2 regions of the Paenarthrobacter sp. R1 genome follow, and region 2 is predicted to be linked to the other one. Evidence: predicted binding sites of a transcription regulator. Region 2 holds the regulator's gene; the other holds the start of a gene.
What was found. The regulator HrcA, encoded in region 2, represses chaperone genes, less so after heat shock. The targets are predictions, from matches to a motif close to TTNGCACTCGNNNNNNNCGAGTGCNAA.

Region 1: the regulator HrcA is predicted to act here: its motif matches at 2,170-2,196, upstream of QN084_RS04165 (FmdB family zinc ribbon protein).

The regions. Positions count from the first base shown of each region.
Region 1 is NZ_CP127115.1:856,900-866,007, reverse strand. Features, by position in the region: gene QN084_RS04175 (DUF4011 domain-containing protein) at 1-990, shown strand, start outside; gene QN084_RS04170 (RcpC/CpaB family pilus assembly protein) at 994-1,776, opposite strand; gene QN084_RS04165 (FmdB family zinc ribbon protein) at 1,843-2,109, opposite strand; gene QN084_RS04160 (5-formyltetrahydrofolate cyclo-ligase) at 2,263-2,865, opposite strand; gene galU (UTP--glucose-1-phosphate uridylyltransferase GalU) at 3,000-3,905, shown strand; gene QN084_RS04150 (GNAT family N-acetyltransferase) at 3,911-4,537, shown strand; gene QN084_RS04145 (hypothetical protein) at 4,690-5,559, shown strand; gene QN084_RS04140 (SDR family oxidoreductase) at 5,564-6,364, shown strand; tRNA gene QN084_RS04135 (tRNA-Ala) at 6,403-6,475, shown strand; gene QN084_RS04130 (VOC family protein) at 6,585-7,031, shown strand; gene QN084_RS04125 (PadR family transcriptional regulator) at 7,112-7,651, shown strand; gene QN084_RS04120 (ABC1 kinase family protein) at 7,656-9,108, shown strand, end outside.
Region 2 is NZ_CP127115.1:4,772,740-4,781,847, reverse strand. Features, by position in the region: gene lepA (translation elongation factor 4) at 153-2,006, shown strand; gene hemW (radical SAM family heme chaperone HemW) at 2,007-3,236, shown strand; gene QN084_RS22625 (DUF4870 domain-containing protein) at 3,278-3,691, opposite strand; gene QN084_RS22620 (DUF3097 domain-containing protein) at 3,807-4,658, opposite strand; gene hrcA (heat-inducible transcriptional repressor HrcA) at 4,875-5,882, shown strand; gene dnaJ (molecular chaperone DnaJ) at 5,932-7,059, shown strand; gene QN084_RS22605 (16S rRNA (uracil(1498)-N(3))-methyltransferase) at 7,062-7,838, shown strand; gene QN084_RS22600 (GerMN domain-containing protein) at 7,875-8,744, opposite strand.

The DNA.
Region 1 (9,108 bases), 870 kb from region 2:
CGCCCGGAGGACCTGGACCTGGACCGGCTTTCGCATGGTGCGGTTGATTTCTACGAACTGCTGGACCGCGAGCTTTCGGGTAACAGCAATCTGGGTACACCCGCTTCCCGCGCGGTGGCCAGCGAACAGGCCCTGGGTGAAGATCCGCTGGTTGCCGACCTGGGTGAGAGATTGCGGGCGAGGGGAGCCCGGGTTTGGCATCTCTACGATGGCGTCCTGGATATTGCCGCAGCCGCCGATCCCGTGCACACCATCGGCAGGGAAGGCGCGGAGATTCCTACCCCCGTGGCCATTGAGTCGGATGGTACGGAACGGTACCGCCGGATGAGCGTCCGTGAGCGCAGCAGGCTCCGCCCGCAGTTGCTTGAGCGGATGGGATGGCGCTACATGTCCTTGTGGACCATCGAGGTTTTCACCGATCCCTCCTCCTGTGCCGATCGGATCGGCTCCTACTTGGGGCTCGAAAACCACGTTCCTCAGCCGGCGACTGCGCCCCACCATGGTTTCCTGGACATGGATGTAGAACAATTGGACTTGCGTGATTTCCAGCCCTCCTACGTTCGCTCATCACCGGCAGCTCCGGTGGGCGTTGCGTCAGGGGCAGGAACCGGTGACGGGAAAGAAGCGACCGTGAACCCGGCTGAACCCGGCGCTAAGAGCCAGGATGTGGCCAAAGCCAAGGGCAGCGACGAATCCGGAAGCGGCGAGTCCGGAAGCAAGGGGAGTACCGACGGGATGGCCCAGGCAACGGACGATGATGAAGGCAACGCAGACGCTGCCGGCATGACGGAAAGCACGGAAAAGGAAGAACCGGAAGTGGATAGTGAGGCACCCGAGGACGCCAAGGGAAAGCGTGCTGCGGCTAAGCCCGCTGCTGAAGGCGTCCTGCCGAATAAGGCGGCCGAAGATGATCCGCGCCGATGGGGTGACGAACCCGGCTATGACCATGACCAGTGGCTGAAGGAGCAGAAGCCCCCGCACTGGGGCTGACGCTCATTCTGCAGTGTCCGGTGGGCCGGATTGGGGTCCATGCACCAACATAAAGAAAAGCTTGCCGTGCGTTGAAGCGCCGGCAAGCTTTTCTGCTTGCTGGGGGTCTGCGGCTACCACTACCAACCCGTCCGCTTCGGATGTGCCCGGCCATTGGCCGGGGGCATCGCCTTGGGCTGAGGTCCACAGCACAGGAACGGCCCCTGCCAGCACGTCATGGCGTGGGGAAGATGCGGATGCCTCGCTGGCCGAGAGGATGACCGAGATGAGCTGCCCGGGCGAGAGTAAGCGAATTGATGCCGGGTCGGCCATTCGGAGCGGGACGGCGGCCGACCCCGGCGGTGCACCGGTGAGCAATCCCGGACCCAGGAAGCTGGTCTCGGTGGGGATTTGGCCTTTGGCCAGTGGTGCAGCGAGTTGGCGGCCTTGAAGACGTGCAGGGTCCTCGATGGCTCCGGGGAAGGAAGCGCTTCGGGGTATGCCGGCGGTGATGAAGTCTGCTTCAGAGACGCTGGCGCCGACCGGGAGGTCCCTGGCCGAAACCACTATGCTGACCTGTTGCTCGGGAACTGGAGTAAGTTGCTGGACGGCGATTCCGGTGGCCAGGCAGAGCAGCAGGGCCACTGTCAGGCGCCGATGCCTGGCTCCGAAGGAAGCGGCGGTGGCTGTCCAGTGCTGCCCGTGACCGCTTGGGTCTGTTGTACGGGTGGTGCCCTGATGGCGCCGGGTCCCGAAGGGCGTTTGCCTGGTGCGGAAGCGCGGTGCGGAGGGTGGCTTGAGTGGCATATGGCCACGCTAGCCAAGGGGTCCGGCCGCAGGGGAGCGGCCGGAAGCCCTATGTGGATAAAGCGATCAGCTGGCGGCGGCAGCAGGCGCAGGAGTCGCAGCGGGTGCCGGGGTCGCGGGAGCCGAAGGAGCGGCCGAAACCGTGCTTCCCTTGGAATCGCGGGAATCCGTGCGGTAGAACCCTGAGCCCTTGAAAACGACGCCGACGCTGTTGAACTTCTTGCGAAGCGCACCCTTGCACTCCGGGCACTCCGTCAGGGAACTGTCCGAAAAAGACTGCACTATGTCAAAGGCATGGTTGCAGTCTTTGCAGGCGTATGCGTAAGTGGGCACTGAATTCCTCCTTCAGAACAAAGTTCAGGTCCGGCGGCGGCGAGGGGAGGACTACCTCCCTTAGCAGTCGCAGGGCCTGAGTGCCAATTCTATCATCCCGTGGATTCCGCCGGTCGACCGGTCGTTATCTGTGCGGGATACCACGGCATATAACTACCGGCCGAGCCGGACAATTCCCGAGGGCGTCAGAACTTCCGTAACCGGCTGGTCAAAAGCCTCGGCGGGAATCGCACCGGACGGCAACACGTCGTCGTCGTACGTCACCGCTATGGTGCGCGGCCGCTGCGCCGAATCCTTGAGGCCCTGGAGGAAGCGGTCATAGTATCCGCCGCCCTGGCCGATCCTGTTGCCATCGCCGTCAACGGCAGTCGCGGGCATGAAGATGCCTGCCGCATCCGCTCCTGCCACCGCACTGGTAAGCCTCTCGCCCTCGGGCTCATCGATGGGGGCGTAGGAGGACCTCACGAAGGTGGTTTCCGGCGTCCATTCCACCCAGCTCATCGTGCGCCCGGGCTCGCAGACGGGCAACAGGATCCTGTGCCCCTCTTGATGGAGGGCCTCAATCAATGGCAGGGTGGGCGGCTCGAAGGCCACGCCCAAGTAGACGGTAAAGGTGGCCGGGGACCCGCCTGAGACGTCCTTTGCCCAACTCACCCCGTGCCGTGCCAGCGCCTCTCCGGCCGCGGCAATTTGTTCCGGCGTGCGGTTTCGCCGCTGCAGCCGTCGGGCGCTGCGGATTTCTTCCTTGGATTCCATGTCCGTCCGTTTCGTCGAAGTGGTCCGGCGGGCCGGGCAGCGCTGCCCTTGCCGGACGTGAACGTCAACAGATTGTGCACACCCGCACGGCGGGGGTTTACCTTTTGACGTGATCCTTCCGTTAGATTAGTCCGGTGACTCACCATAACAATGCTGTCCGTAAGGCCGTCATCCCCGCAGCGGGTCTCGGTACCAGGTTCCTTCCTGCCACGAAGGCAATGCCGAAGGAAATGCTGCCCGTAGTTGACAAGCCCGCCATCCAGTATGTGGTCGAAGAAGCAGTCAAGGTCGGCTTGCACGACGTCCTCATGATCACCGGCCGCAGCAAGCGTGCCCTGGAGGATCACTTCGACCGTGTGCCGGCGCTTGAAGCCACGCTTGCGGAGAAGGGGGACACCACCAAGCTGGAGGCGATCCAGTCCGCCACCAACCTCGGGGACATCCACTACGTCCGCCAAGGCGATCCCAACGGTTTGGGCCATGCTGTGCTCCGTGCAAAGCAGCATGTGGGGCACGAGCCCTTTGCCGTGCTCCTCGGTGACGACCTCATCGATCCCAAGGACGACCTCCTGAGCGAAATGATCGCCGTGCAGCAGAAGACCGGCGGCTCTGTAGTTGCCCTGATCGAGGTGGAGCCCTCCAAGATCAGCGCCTACGGTTGTGCCGACGTCGAGGAAAACGACGAAGACGGCTACGTACGCATCAAGCAGCTCGTTGAGAAGCCGTCCCCGGAAGAAGCACCCTCCAACCTGGCCGTCATTGGCCGGTACGTCCTGCACCCGGCAGTGTTCGATGTCCTGGAAAACACCGCTCCCGGTCGCGGCGGCGAGATCCAGTTGACCGACGCCCTTGAGGTCCTGGCCCGTGGAGAAGGCGAAGGATCCGGCGTCTATGGCGTGGTCTTCCGCGGCCGCCGTTATGACACCGGGGACAAGCTGAGCTACCTCAAAGCCTGCATCGAGCTTGCTTGCGAGCGTGAAGACCTCGGTCCCGAGCTTCGCGAGTGGCTGCCGGACTTCACGGCTTCCCTGCCCAAGTAACTGCGGTGTACGGCTCTGCCATCTGGCCGGTAACGCTGGAAAGCGGAGACCTCGTACTTCGGCCAATCCGGTACCGCGACAAGCGGGAGTGGTCCGAGGTCCGCTCGCGGAACAGTGAATGGCTCGCGCCGTGGGAGGCATCCAATCCGGCTCCGGGCGGACGGCTCCCAAGCTACCGCCAGATGGTGGCGTCACTTAATGACCAGGCGAGGCAGGCTACCGCACTGCCTTTCCTGATCACCGAAAGGACTCCCGGTTTCCGCGAGCCGCGCATCGTGGGACAGCTGACCGTCTCCTCGATCGTTTGGGGATCGGCGATGATGGCCACGCTGGGGTACTGGGTGGACAAGGACCGCGCCGGGCGCGGGATTGCCCCAACGGCGGTGGCTATGGCTACGGATCATTGTTTCCGCGCGCTCGGATTGCACCGGATGGAGATCAACATCCGTCCAGAGAACGGGCCCAGCCTGCGCGTGGTGGAAAAGCTCGGATTCCGGGACGAGGGCTACCGGCAGAGGTACTTGCACATCAATGGTGAATGGGCGGACCACCGGTCCTTCGCGCTGACGTCCGAGGAAGTGCCGCAGGGACTTCTGCGAGGTTGGCTGGAACGAAGAACGGGCAGGTCATAGGCCGTTTTTCCCGTTCGCGGCCATCATTTGGGGACTCGCAAGCGACACACCGCAGGCAATGCCGCAGCACCTGACGATTTGCTTCTACGGTTTTGAATGTGGACTTCCCTCTCAGCAGCTCAGTGATACTCGTTGTCACTGTTGCGCTGTGGATGGTGTGGGTGGCGCCCTATGTTCTTCGGAGCAAACGGACGCAGGTCCAAACGGCCACCGTGCCGGGTGAGGTATTCGAGGACAAGCCAGACGAAACGCAGGCAGGGGTGGTCTTTACCGTGGCACCTCAGCAGGAGAAACCGATGGAGACCATGCACAGCAAAGCACAGGCGTCGCCCCAGGAATCCCGTGTGGCTAAGTCGTCTCCCCGGGCTACGCCCAACACGCCGTTTACCATCCGCTACGCAAGGTTGACCCTTGCCCTGGCCGGTTTGATATTGCTGGTCACTGCCGCCGTCTCGGGGGTGTTCACCCTCTTCGGCCAAGGCTCCTTCTGGTTGCCTTTGGTGTCGTTCATCGGTGCCGTCCTGGCCGTGGTCGTCTTGCGGAAGCTGGCCCTGCGTGATCTCCGTGAACGGCGCGCCCGCCGCGCGGCACAGGCCACGCGGATTCCCACGCCGGCCAGGTACCTGCCCAAGGAGCCCATTAGCGAGGCCAAGGAAACTCCCGTTTTTGATGCGGAAGCGGACAAACCGGAAACGCCACGGCTTTCTGCCTTGGAACTCCGGCAAGCGGCACTTGCAGTTGCCGTGGCAGCAGGTGATAAGTCGGCAGAAACGTCCGCCGGGAACGAGGGAACTCCCTGGGAACCGGTTGAGATCCCCAAACCCACGTACGTGGGCGCGGCCAAGGCGAACCGTCCCGCCCCTGAGCCCTTGGACCTGCCTGAGGCCCCCAAGCCGGTGGGCAAGCCTGTGCTCAAGCAGGGTGCCGTCCAGCAGGAGGCTGCAGGGCCGGCCCGTACCGCCGTCAAGGGACAGAGCGCCCTGAGCAACCTCGACGACGTCCTTCAACGCCGGCGCGCCTAGGCCGATGGCGGTTCTTTGCGTTGCGGGCGGAACCGGTCAGGTTGGTCGCGAAGTCGTTCGGCTCGCCTTGGCAGCAGGCCACACCGTCAGGGTGTTGAGCCGCCACGTGCCGTCCCCTGGATCGTCCACGCATCACGACGGCGCCACCTACTTCGCGGGTGACGTCACCACCGGTGTTGGCTTGGATGCCGCAGTGGCGGGTGCCGACGTCGTGATCGACTGCTTGGAGGGGCAATTCGGCAAGGCCCGGAAGCAGTTCGCCGACGGCGGTGCCCGGCTTGCTCAGGCAGCGCGCGATGCCGGGGCGGGCAGGGCCGTGGTGTTGTCGATCATTAATTGCGATCGCAGCACGTATCCCTACTACGTATCCAAAGCTTCAAAGGAGCGGGCCTACGCCGACTCCGGGCTGGAGAGCGTAGTGGTGCGGGCCACCCAGTTCCACAGCCTGGTGGCCATGGTCTTTGGAGCCGGTTCCCGTTTGGGACTGATCCCTGTCTTCAAGGGCGCGAGGTTCCAGACCATCTCCCCGGCGGATGCGGCCAAGGCAGCGCTGGAAGCAGCGGAGGGGCCGGGGCAGGGGGCGGGTCATCACGTGCGGACTGTCGGCGGGCCGGAAGTGCTCAGCATGCAGGAGTTGGCGGTATCTTGGAAGGCAGCCACTGGCTCGCGGGGCAAGCTCATCCACGTACCGCTGCCCGGAGCGATGGGCCGTTACTTGCGGGCGGGCTTGAACCTGGTGCCGGAGCAGAAGTACGGCCGGGAGACGTTCGTGTCGTGGTTGGAAAACGGTCGGAAAACTTTATAGCCTAGGGACACTGGCCGCGCCGCAAGGGCGCAGGTTCGGGGGCTATAGCTCAGTTGGTAGAGCGCTTCGTTCGCATCGAAGAGGTCAGGAGTTCGAATCTCCTTAGCTCCACACATTTTCTCCATCCCGTGGCGATCAAGCCCGGATTCTTCGTCTTATGGCTCCAGCGGTTCTCAGGCTGCCTTAACGAACGCTCCCGGCCTGGGCTAGCCTTGGCCGCATGTCCTTCGTAAAACACTTCGACCACGTCGGCATCACCGTTGCTGACCTCGATGGAGCCATAGCCTTCTTTGAAAGCCTGGGCCTTGGACTTGAGGGCCGCATGCACATGGAGGGTGAATTCGTTGACACCGTGATCGGCATCCCCGGATCCCGCAGCGAGATTGCCACTCTGCGGGCTCCTGACGGCGGAACGGGTGTGGAACTGTCCTCGTTTACCCACCCCGGGCACGAACCCGGTTCGCCCGCGGCCATGTCCAACCATCTGGGGTTGCGAAACGTCGCATTCGAGGTGAACCACCTTGATGCCGCCATTGAACGCGTGGGTTCGGCTGGCTATGGACTCATCGGCGGCGTTGGCCGGTATGAGGACATGTGGCGCATGGCCTACATACGGGGTCCTGAAGGAGTCATCGTGGCGCTGGCGGAAAGAATCGATCAGGGCTGATGAGCCATTGTCCCTCTAATGCCCCGGGTATAGCGTTAGCTATCGTTCAGTATCGTTCGCGATCTTCCGAGGTGGGCATCATGCGTGATTCATTCCCCGCAAGCGGGTTCATGGGAAACAATTTCGACGGCGTATGGCAAGCGGTGGAGGACTTCAAGTCCCGCTTTGAAAAGCGGGCAGGAAGCCGGGCGGGCCGCGGCGAACTGCGGACGGCCATCCTCGCGCTTCTGGCCGAGCGGCCCATGCATGGCTATCAAATCATCCGGGAAATCGAGGAGCGCAGCGGCGGTAACTGGAAGCCCAGCGCGGGCTCCGTGTATCCGACACTGCAGTTGCTGGCTGATGAGGGTTTCGTCAGTGCCGAGGAATCCAACGGCCGCAAGATTTATTCACTGACCGAGGCCGGCCGGGAGGACGTCGACAACGCTGAAACTTCGTCGCTGTGGGGCAGCGGGGCGGAGGGCGGGCCCGGGTTCGGGGCGTTGCCCAAGGCCGGCATGGAATTGGCCCAGGCTGCGGCCCAGGTTGGTCGTTCCGGCACTCCCAAGCAGGTTCAGGAAGCTATTGCCGTCCTGGAAGACGCCAGACGCCGGATCTACACCATCCTCGCCCGGGACTGAGGGGGTGGCATCGGTTAGGGGAAGCCGGTCTGTCCAGTCGCCCGGTTTCGGGAACACGCGTGCCCGGTATCGCCGTATCCTGCGTTTCGCGGCGTGGCACCTCGCTGTTACGTGGTGGTTCGAGCTTGCGTTGCCCCGGCTTGGCTTGCGGAGGATTCCGGAACGCAACCGGGCGCGGAGAATGCAGCAGTTCGCCCGGCGGTTCCATGTGCTGGCTGTGGAACTTGGTGGCCTGATGATCAAGGTGGGGCAGTTTATGTCTTCCAGGCTGGATGTCCTTCCGCCCGAGATCACAAAGGAACTCGAAGGGCTGCAGGACGAGGTGCCGGCTGTTCCGTTCGATGAGATCAAGGCACTGGCGGAGGCTGAGCTGGGGACGCCACTGGAGGCGGTCTTTGCCTCCATTGACGAGGTCCCCCTTGCTGCGGCTTCGCTGGGGCAGGCCCACCGTGCTGAACTTCGTGCCGCCGATCGGGAGGACACCGGGCTGGGCAGCGTCGTCTTCAAGGTCCAGCGGCCCGGTATCGACAAGATCGTGGACGTGGACCTCGCCGCATTGCGGAAGGTGGGTGGCTGGCTAAGCCGGATCCGCCTGGTAGCCAGCCGTGCCGACGTTCCCGCGATCATCAAGGAATTCGCCCAAACCAGCCTTGAGGAAATCGACTACCTGAATGAGGCAGCCAACCTCGAGCATTTTGCCGCGGATTTCGCAGGCGATGGCCGGGTGGCTGTCCCGGGCGTGGTGTGGGAGCGGACGTCGCGCCGGGTACTCACGCTGGAGGATGTCACAGCCATCAAGATCACCGACGCGAACGGGCTCCGTTCCGCCGGAATCGACCCTGCGGAAGTCGCACCCGTATTTGCATCGGTCATGTTCGACCAGCTGTTCACCAACGGCTTCTTTCACGCAGATCCGCATCCGGGCAACATCTTCGTTACCCCTGCCGGCGATACGGCGGCAGAACACCCTTGGAAACTGACCTTCATCGACTTCGGAATGATGGGGCAGGTGCCTCCGAAGACACGCGGCGGCCTGCGGAAGCTGCTGATTGCGGCGGCCGCGAGGGACGGGAAAGGACTGGTGGCCGCCATTAGCGATATTGGTGTACTGGTTCCATCCGCAGATACCCGTGCTCTGGAACGGGCCATGACGCAGCTGTTCGCACGCTTTGGCGGTATGGGGTTTGCCGAGCTGCGTGAGGTGGATCCACGGGAATTCCGCGAGTTTGCCGTGGAGTTTGGAGACGTTGTTCGTTCCTTGCCCTTCCAGCTGCCGGAGAATTTCCTCCTTGTCATCCGCGCCATGTCCCTGACCTCCGGGGTTTGCAGCTCCCTTGATCCGAGGTTCAACCTCTGGGATTCCGTGGAACCCTACGCCGCCGGCTTGCTGCGTGAGGAGCGCGGCAACTTCGCCCGGGACGCGGCCTCGCAGGCGCTTGAGATCGCAACGGTGGCCG
Region 2 (9,108 bases):
CCCCGCCGGATGGTGATGGCCCCGCCCTGCCCTGATGTACGGGGAACGGCTGGTTCATGGGACACTGGAGGATCAGATGTGCGGTATCTCCTCAGCTGGCCCCTGCCCGGCTTGCGGAACTGCCGCTTGAATGCCGACAGTTAGGACCCTGCGTGTCTCCCATGGCCCGCACCGCACCGGTGCCCGCCGCAACAGATCCGGCCATCATCCGGAACTTCTGCATCATTGCCCATATCGACCACGGTAAGTCCACCTTGGCCGACCGCATGCTGCAGTACACCGGCGTCGTTCAACAGCGCGACATGAAAGCCCAGTATCTGGACCGCATGGACATCGAGCGTGAGCGCGGCATCACCATCAAGTCACAGGCCGTCCGCATGCCCTGGGAGGTTGACGGCACAGCCTATGCCCTGAACATGATCGACACCCCGGGCCACGTGGACTTCACGTATGAGGTATCCCGCTCCCTGGCAGCCTGCGAGGGAGCAGTGCTGCTGGTTGACGCTGCCCAAGGCATCGAAGCCCAGACCCTGGCCAACCTCTACCTGGCTATGGAGAACAACCTCACCATCATTCCGGTGCTGAACAAGATCGACCTCCCCGCTGCGCAACCGGAGAAGTACGCGGCTGAGCTTGCCAACCTCATCGGTGGAGATCCGGAAGATGTCCTCAAGGTTTCCGGTAAGACGGGCGTAGGCGTCGAGGCTCTGCTGGACAAGATCGTCCGCGACCTTCCGGCACCTGTTGGCAATCCGGACGCTCCCGCGCGTGCCATGATCTTTGATTCGGTCTATGACACGTACCGTGGCGTGGTCACCTATGTCCGTGTGGTGGATGGCAAGCTCCACCCCCGCGAACGCATCCAGATGATGTCGACCCGTGCAACCCACGAACTCCTCGAAATCGGCGTGAGCTCTCCTGAGCCCACCCCGTCGAAGGGCCTGGGCGTAGGCGAGGTGGGATACCTCATCACCGGCGTGAAGGATGTCCGCCAGTCCAAGGTCGGCGATACTGTCACCAACCAGGCCAAACCGGCCTCGGAATCGCTCAGCGGGTACGCCGATGCGAAGCCGATGGTCTTCTCCGGCCTCTACCCCTTGGAGGGCACGGACTACCCGGTACTCCGCGACGCCTTGGAAAAGCTGATGCTCAACGACGCCGCCCTGGTCTACGAGCCTGAGACGTCAGCTGCGCTGGGCTTCGGTTTCCGCGTCGGCTTCCTCGGTTTGCTGCACCTCGAGATCACGCGCGAACGTTTGGAACGCGAGTACAACCTCGACCTCATCTCTACTGCTCCCAACGTGGAGTATGAGGTCACCTTGGAAGACAAGCGGGTTGTCCACGTCACCAACCCCAGCGAGTACCCCACAGGCAAGATCGCCGAGGTCCGCGAACCGATGGTCTCCGCTACCGTCCTGGCGCCCAACGAGTTCGTCGGCGCCATCATGGAGCTGTGCCAGAGCCGCCGCGGTCAGATGAAGGGCATGGACTACCTGTCCGAGGACCGTGTCGAACTCCGTTACTGGATCCCGCTGGCCGAGATCGTGTTCGACTTCTTCGATCTCCTGAAGTCCAAGACGCGCGGGTACGCCTCGCTGGACTGGAAGGCCGACGGCGAGCAAGTGGCCGACCTCGTCAAGGTCGACATCCTGCTTCAAGGTGAACAAGTGGACGCGTTCAGTGCCATCACGCACCGCGACAAGGCCTATTCCTATGGTGTGATGATGACCGGTAAGCTCCGCGAGCTCATTCCGCGGCAGCAGTTCGAGGTGCCCATCCAGGCTGCCATTGGCTCCCGCATCATCGCCCGCGAGAGCATCCGGGCCATCCGCAAAGACGTTCTTGCCAAGTGCTACGGCGGTGACATCACCCGTAAACGCAAACTGCTGGAAAAGCAGAAGGAAGGCAAGAAGCGCATGAAGATGGTGGGCCGCGTCGAGGTGCCGCAGGAAGCCTTCATCGCTGCCCTCACCACTGACGAGTCGAAGGACAAGGCAAAGAAGTAAATGCCAAGCGTCCTGCCTTTGGGCGATCCGGCACCTGCTGACGGCTTGCTGCCGTCGCAGGTGCTCGCCGACGTCGGACGCCGGAAGTTCGGCTTGTACGTCCACATACCGTTCTGCGCGGTGCGGTGCGGCTATTGCGATTTCAACACCTACACCGCGACGGAACTGGGCGGGGGAGCCTCACAAGCTGCCTACTCAGGTACCGCAGCGTCGGAGGTGGACTTCGCAGCGAAAGTGCTTGAGGATTCAGGCCTGCCGCGGCGTCCCATGAGTACTGTTTTCTTTGGCGGTGGCACGCCCACGCTGCTGCCGGCCGAAGACCTCGCGGAGATCCTGCGGACCGCAGTGGGGCATTGGGGGCTGGAAGAAGGCGCTGAGGTCACCACGGAGGCCAACCCGGATTCGGTAACCCGTGAATCGCTGCAGGTCCTCAAGGACGCCGGCTTCACCCGCGTCTCCTTTGGCATGCAGTCGGCAGTCCCGCACGTCCTCAAGGTACTGGACCGGACCCACACGCCAAGCCGTGTCCCCCAGGTTGTCCAGTGGGCCCGGGAAGCAGGGCTGGCCGTCAGCCTGGACCTGATTTACGGGACGCCGGGGGAGTCCATGGCCGACTGGCGGGAGTCGTTGGAGACTGCGCTCTCCTACGAGCCCGACCACATCAGCGCCTACGCCTTGATCGTGGAGGAGGGGACCAAGCTTGCCGCCCAGATCCGCCGTGGCGAGGTGCCCGGCATCGACGACGACGACCACGCGGCCAAGTATGAACTTGCCGACCAGCTGATCTCGGAAGCCGGCCTGGGCTGGTATGAGGTCAGCAACTGGGCCAGGACACCTGAGCAGGCCTGCCGCCACAACCTGGCATATTGGCGCGGCGACGACTGGTGGGGTATCGGCCCCGGAGCGCATTCCCATGTGGGTGGCGTCCGGTGGTGGAACGTGAAGCACCCCGCTGCCTATGCTTCCCGCCTGGTGGCCGGAGAATCTCCGGCTGCGGGCAGGGAAACGCTCGACGCCGGAACACGGGACGTGGAGCGGATCATGCTGGAGGCGCGGCTTGTGTCAGGCCTGGCAATAGACGGCTTGGACAAGGACGGCAGGCGTGCTGTGGCGGGTTTGATAGCCGATGGCCTGGCCGAACCTGCTGCGGCCTTCCAAGGTCGCTTGGTGCTGACCCTTAAGGGACGTTTGTTGGCCGATGCGGTAGTGCGGCGCATCCTGCCGGACTGACTTACGGAAAGATCGGCCCTGCGGAAAGATCGGCGTCGCCGCTACTTGATCCAGCGAAGGTTGAAGCGGTAGCGGTGCGGCTGGCCGTGGTTCACGCGGATGCCGGCGGAGACGGAGAAGCACGTGAGTGCCACCCAGATTGCCGTGGCGATGACGGCAAAGATGTTCCCTACAACCGGTAGCAGTACGAGGATGTTCGCTACGGCCGCTGCAATGGTGGGCGGCAGCGTGAAGTTGAGCGCTTCCTTGGATTCCTGCGCTGTAAAGGGACCCCTGTCGCGGAAAATCAAGTAAATCAGCAGCGAGGGCAGGCACCCGAGGATTCCACCGAAGTGCGCCAGGGTTGCCCACTGGCGGTCCTCGCTGGCTGTGAGAGGGAGTGCGTTTGCAGGCGCGCCATGGTACTGGGGCTGACCTGCGGCCCTGCCCGGTTCTTCTGGGGCGTTCTCTGACACGTTGGTTCCCTTTGCTATAAAAAATGCTGCGGTGTTGCTGTCCCAGAATATAGGGTCCGGGGCTGTTCCGGGACCAACCCGCCGCCCGCCGCCGTCGGACGCCCGGGCGCTGGAGTCAGGGCGCAGTGAGGAAGTCGATGACTTCCTCGACGCGGCCCAGGAGGGAGGCTTCAAGGTCGGCGTAGGTGCGGACCGCGCCCAAAAGGCGCTGCCAGCCGATTCCGATGTCCTCCGCAGTCTCGTGCGGCCAGCCAAAAGCGCGCAGGATCCCCGTCTTCCAGTCCGTACCGCGGGGAACATCGGGCCATTGGGCGATGCCAAGGACCTTGGGCCGGATCGCCTGCCAGACATCCACGTAGGGGTGTCCCACGATCAGGACGTTACGGGCAGCGCCCGGCAAGGTCATCGCTTCGGCGGCGATCCGCGATTCCTTGGAGCCGGCTACGAGGTGGTCCACGAGGATTCCCAGTTTGCGCCCCGGGCCGGGGTTGAAGGCTGCTATCGCGGCTTTGAGGTCATCCACCCCGTGCAGGGGCTCGACGACGATGCCCTCCACGCGGAGGTCGTCACCCCATACTTTTTCCACGAGTTCCGCATCGTGCTTGCCCTCCACCCAGATGCGGCTCGCTTTGGCCACCTGGGCCCGTTGGCCACTGACGCGCACGGAACCCGAAGCTGTCCGGGTGGGGGAGGCTGCAGTGGCAGGCGCCTTGGGCGCGGGAGGCAGGAGCCGGATGGGCTGACCTTCCAGCAGGAAGCCGAAGCCCAGCTGGAAGGACTTGGTTTTTCCGCGCCGGTCTTCGAGGGCCACGATGTGCATCCCGCCGGACTTTTCCACGCGGGTGACCGCACCCACCCAACCGGATTGGGCATCCTCCAGCACCATCCCGCGCTGCACGGGTACCTCCGGGAGCCGCTGTTGGGCAGGAGCGGTCAGGTCCTGTGGACCCCAGGTGTCATAAGCCAAGGAATGACCTACCTCTTCGGGCTTGGACGGCTGCCGGGCCGCAGTCGCCGCCAGGCCTGCCATGGATGTCTGCGCGGGCGGTTTCAATGCTAGCAACGCGGTGGCTCATACTAGACTTGTTAGCACTTGGGCATGTCGAGTGCTAAGCAAAAGGGTCAGCTGAAGGTCCCTCGTGCATCAGTGCATGGGCCGGATGGTCTGTCAGGAGGTGTTGGAATGAGTGAGCCACGCAAACTCGAAGTGCTGCGTGCCATTGTTGAGGACTACGTACATTCGCGGGAGCCTGTTGGTTCCAAGGCCCTGGTAGAACGCCACCACCTGGGCGTATCCAGTGCGACCATCCGCAACGACATGGCGGTGCTTGAAGAAGAGGGGCTGATCGCAGCGCCACACACCAGCGCCGGCCGTATTCCGACGGACAAGGGCTACCGCCTGTTCGTCGACCGGATCTCCCAGGTAAAGCCCTTGTCGGCCGCTGAGCGTCGTGCCATCCACTCCCTGCTTGAGGGGCCGGATGATATGGACGACATCCTTGAGCGGACCGTGAGGCTCCTGTCGCAGCTGACCAACCAGGTAGCCGTCGTGCAGTATCCGCACTCCAAGCGCGCCGTGGTGCGCCATGTTGAGTTCGTCCTCCTCGGGCCAAAGCAAGTGCTCGTGGTGCTGATTGCCGACACTGGAAGCGTTGGGCAGAAGGTCATCGATGCCGGTGCCGACGTTGCCAACGAGGCCCTCATGGCGCTGCGTTCACGGTTCCTGGGCAGCATCGCCGGCACGCAGATGGACCTCCTTCCGCAGGTCTTGCCGTCCGTGGTGGCGCTGTGCCCGCCGGAGCTGCGGGGACTGGCCCAGATGCTGGCCAACGGACTCCAGGCCCTCAGCGATACCAGTAAGGAAGAGCGGATCCTGATGGCCGGCACGGCCAACCTCGCCCGTTCCAACGTGGACTTCCCCCTGAGCATAGGGCCGGTGCTGGAGGCCCTTGAGGAACAAGTTGTCATGCTCCGGTTGTTGTCGGACATGGGGGATGATCCGCGCGGCGTGACAGTGAGCATCGGCCGGGAAAATCCCTACGACGGGTTGGCCGAGGCCTCCGTGGTGGCTACCGGTTACGGTTCCGGCGCCAAGGTTGGAGTCCTCGGTCCCACCCGTATGGACTACCCCACCACCATGGCGGCAGTCCGCGCCGTAGCGCGCTACCTTTCCCGAATTCTCGGCGGCTGAAACCGGCCGTCACCAAAGACCGCAGTACAACAAGGAAGAGATACCGACTTTGAGCAGCCACTATGACGTTTTGGGAGTCTCGCCGGAAGCCACCGGGGAAGAGATCAAAAAGGCGTACCGCAAGTTGGCGCGCAAGCTCCACCCGGATGTAAATCCGGGGGAGGATGTCGCCGAACGCTTCAAGGCCGTGACCCACGCTTACGAAGTCCTGTCAGACCCGCAAAAACGCAGGGTGTACGACGCCACGGGCAATGAAAACGGAACGGACAACGGCTTCGGCGGCGGCTATTCCGGGCAAGGCTTTGCCTTCCAGGACATTTTCGACACCTTCTTTGGCGGGGGCGGGGGTCACGGAGGGCCCGCGTCCCGCGTGCGCCGTGGCCAGGACGCCCTCATCAGCGTGCGCATTGATCTCAAGGACGCCGTGTTCGGCGTCAACAAGAAGCTCGAAGTGGACACCGCTGTTGTGTGCCCCACCTGTGACGGCAGCTGCTGCCGTCCGGGTACCCACCCGGAACGCTGTGACATTTGTGGCGGCAGTGGCCAGGTCCAGCGCGCTGTGCGCTCCATTCTGGGTCAGGTCATGACCACCGCGCCCTGCGGATCCTGTGAAGGATTCGGCACCATCATCAAGGATCCCTGCAACGAGTGCAGCGGCCAGGGCAGGATCCGCAGCCGCCGGTCCCTCACCATCAAAGTGCCCGCCGGTGTGGCCACGGGGACCCGTATCCAGCTGTCCGGCCAGGGCGAGGCAGGCCCCGCCGGTGGTCCGGCAGGCGACCTGTACGTGGAGATCCGCGTCAACAGCGATTCCACCTATATCCGCGAAGGGGACGATCTCCACGCCACGCTAAGTGTTCCCATGACTGCAGCCGCACTAGGCACGGAGTTGACCCTGGAGACCTTCGACGGTCCGCAGGAGATCGATGTGAAGGCCGGTACGCAGTCCGGCGAGATCATCACCCTGCGCGGGCTCGGCGTGACGCATCTTCGCGGTTACGGCCGCGGCGACCTCAAAGTGCACCTGCACGTGGAGACGCCAACCAAGCTGGACGCCGCCCAGGAAGACCTGCTCCGTCAACTCGCCAAACTCCGCGGAGAACAGTTCACGGACGGGAAGCTCGTTGCCAGCGGCGGGATGTTCGCCAAGCTGCGGGACAAGCTCGGTAACCTGTAGCGGTGAGCAACCCCGTATTCTTCGCCCCCGCCGGCAGCCTTGGCGGATTGGTGCCTGGTTCCGTCTTTGTCCTGGAGGGCCCGGAGGCGCGGCACGCCGTGACAGTGAAGCGTCTGTCCGCGGGCGAACCGGTGGATATTTCCGACGGTGAAGGTGCCAGGCTGACGGGTAGGGTCTCCGAGGCAGGGCAAGGCTTGCTGTCCGTGGTTGCGGAAGAAGTAGCCTTTGAGGAACGTCCCGCTGTCCGGTTGGTGCTCGTGCAGGCGCTTGCCAAAGGAGACCGCGACGAACTCGCCATCGAAACGGCTACCGAGCTCGGCATTGATGCTGTGATCCCCTGGCAGGCGGAGCGCTCCATTGTGCGGTGGAAGGGCGATCGCGCCGCGAAAGCGCACGCGAAGTGGCAGTCCGTGGTGACTGCAGCAGCGAAACAAGCACGCCGGGCCTGGATTCCTGAAGTCAGGGACCTGGTGGACACTACAGCGTTGGCCAAAGCGGCCGCCGCGGCGGATTTGGCGGTGATCCTCCACGAGGACGCCAAGAACTCCCTGCGTTCGGTGATTGAGGAGGCCGGGTTCCTCTCGAACAGCGGCCCGGACGCCGCGAGGGAAGTCCTCCTGATCGTCGGTCCAGAGGGTGGGATGGCTCCCCGTGAGGTGACCAGGCTCAGTGATGCCGGCGCGGTGACGGCGCTTTTGGGGCACCACGTGTTGCGATCGTCAACGGCCGGACCGGCCGCCGTCGTTCTGTTGAGCGATATTCTGGGCCGCTGGCGTTAGCAGACGGCGGACCGGCCCAACCGCCCGGGCCAGGGCTTACTCGACCTTGAAGAGGCGGGTGTCCAGGGTGGTCTCGTCTGCGCGGCCGGATTCATCCACCTGAACAACCCGGAGTTCATACTTGCCGGGCTTCAGCGTGGCCCCGAAGGAGAAAACCCCGTATTGTCCGGGATCTCCGGTTGGCTTCGCCTGGCCGGTAAGCTTGCTGGTCCGCGTTCCGGAGCCGTTGTCCTGGAGGATCTGCCAGTTCACGGGCTTTGAACTGTCGGTGCTGCGCCCGTTGAACTTCACCGCACCCGCGGGCACCGAGGCATCTTCCTGAGGATCGATGATCCACAGCGGCGCCACCAGTGAGGCATCACGTGCCATGGGCTGGCCCAGCTTCACCTGCCCGAACGCCATGAAGTCCGTGTGCCCGTCCACCAGGATGACTACCTGGATCTGCTGGCCCGAGTTGATCAGGCCCGAGGAGGACGCCGCCGCCGACGCCGTGTAGACCAGCTGCTGTACGGCTCTTTGGGCCATCCCGGCGTCGAGGTTGGCGTTGAACGCATCCCGGGAGATGTCCACTGTGATGACGTTCTTGCCGGAGATGGAAGTGGCCAGGCTCCCGGGGTCCTGCCATGGCGTGAAGAAGTCGTGGTCCAAGGGCTTCTGCGCCATCATGATCCGAAGCGCCGTGGTCACCGGGTTCTCATCGCCGGAGATGTCCCTGAACTCTCGGTACAGGTAGACGTTGTCCTTGCTGCGCCCGATCCAATAGACGGGAATTTTAGTCGAAGCCTGGGTTGTCTCAAGGGGGGCATTGCTCGCGGGAGCGTCCTGGACGCTGATGGGAGGTCCCGAGGTGGCCGGTGTGTTGCCGCCGTTGGCTATGCAGCCCGTCAGCAATAGGACAGCAAGCATCGCAGGCGCCGCTACTGCGGATTTTCTCCGCCGCTGCGCGCCTTGCTGGTTGTTTGCCGGCTTGGTGATGGGGGTTCCTTGCCTCGCGGCCGACGTTTCCGGGCGGCCGGTAGTGCGTACAGTGTTGTTCCTGTTTCTTCCTGCTTTGCCAGCTTGGCACATGTACGACGGCGTCCTGCCGGCTTTTGGGGGTACCGGGGCAACTGCAACAGGATTGATATCGGCCCGATGCCGAGTTGAGACAAATTCGTAACGGCCTTGATTCGATGCTGTGAAAGCCCCCACGGAAAGGGGCCGGGCTGCGGTCTGCTGGCGTAGGATTGGAGGCATTCCCGCAGGCGGGCATCCGTGAGGATGGGCGCAC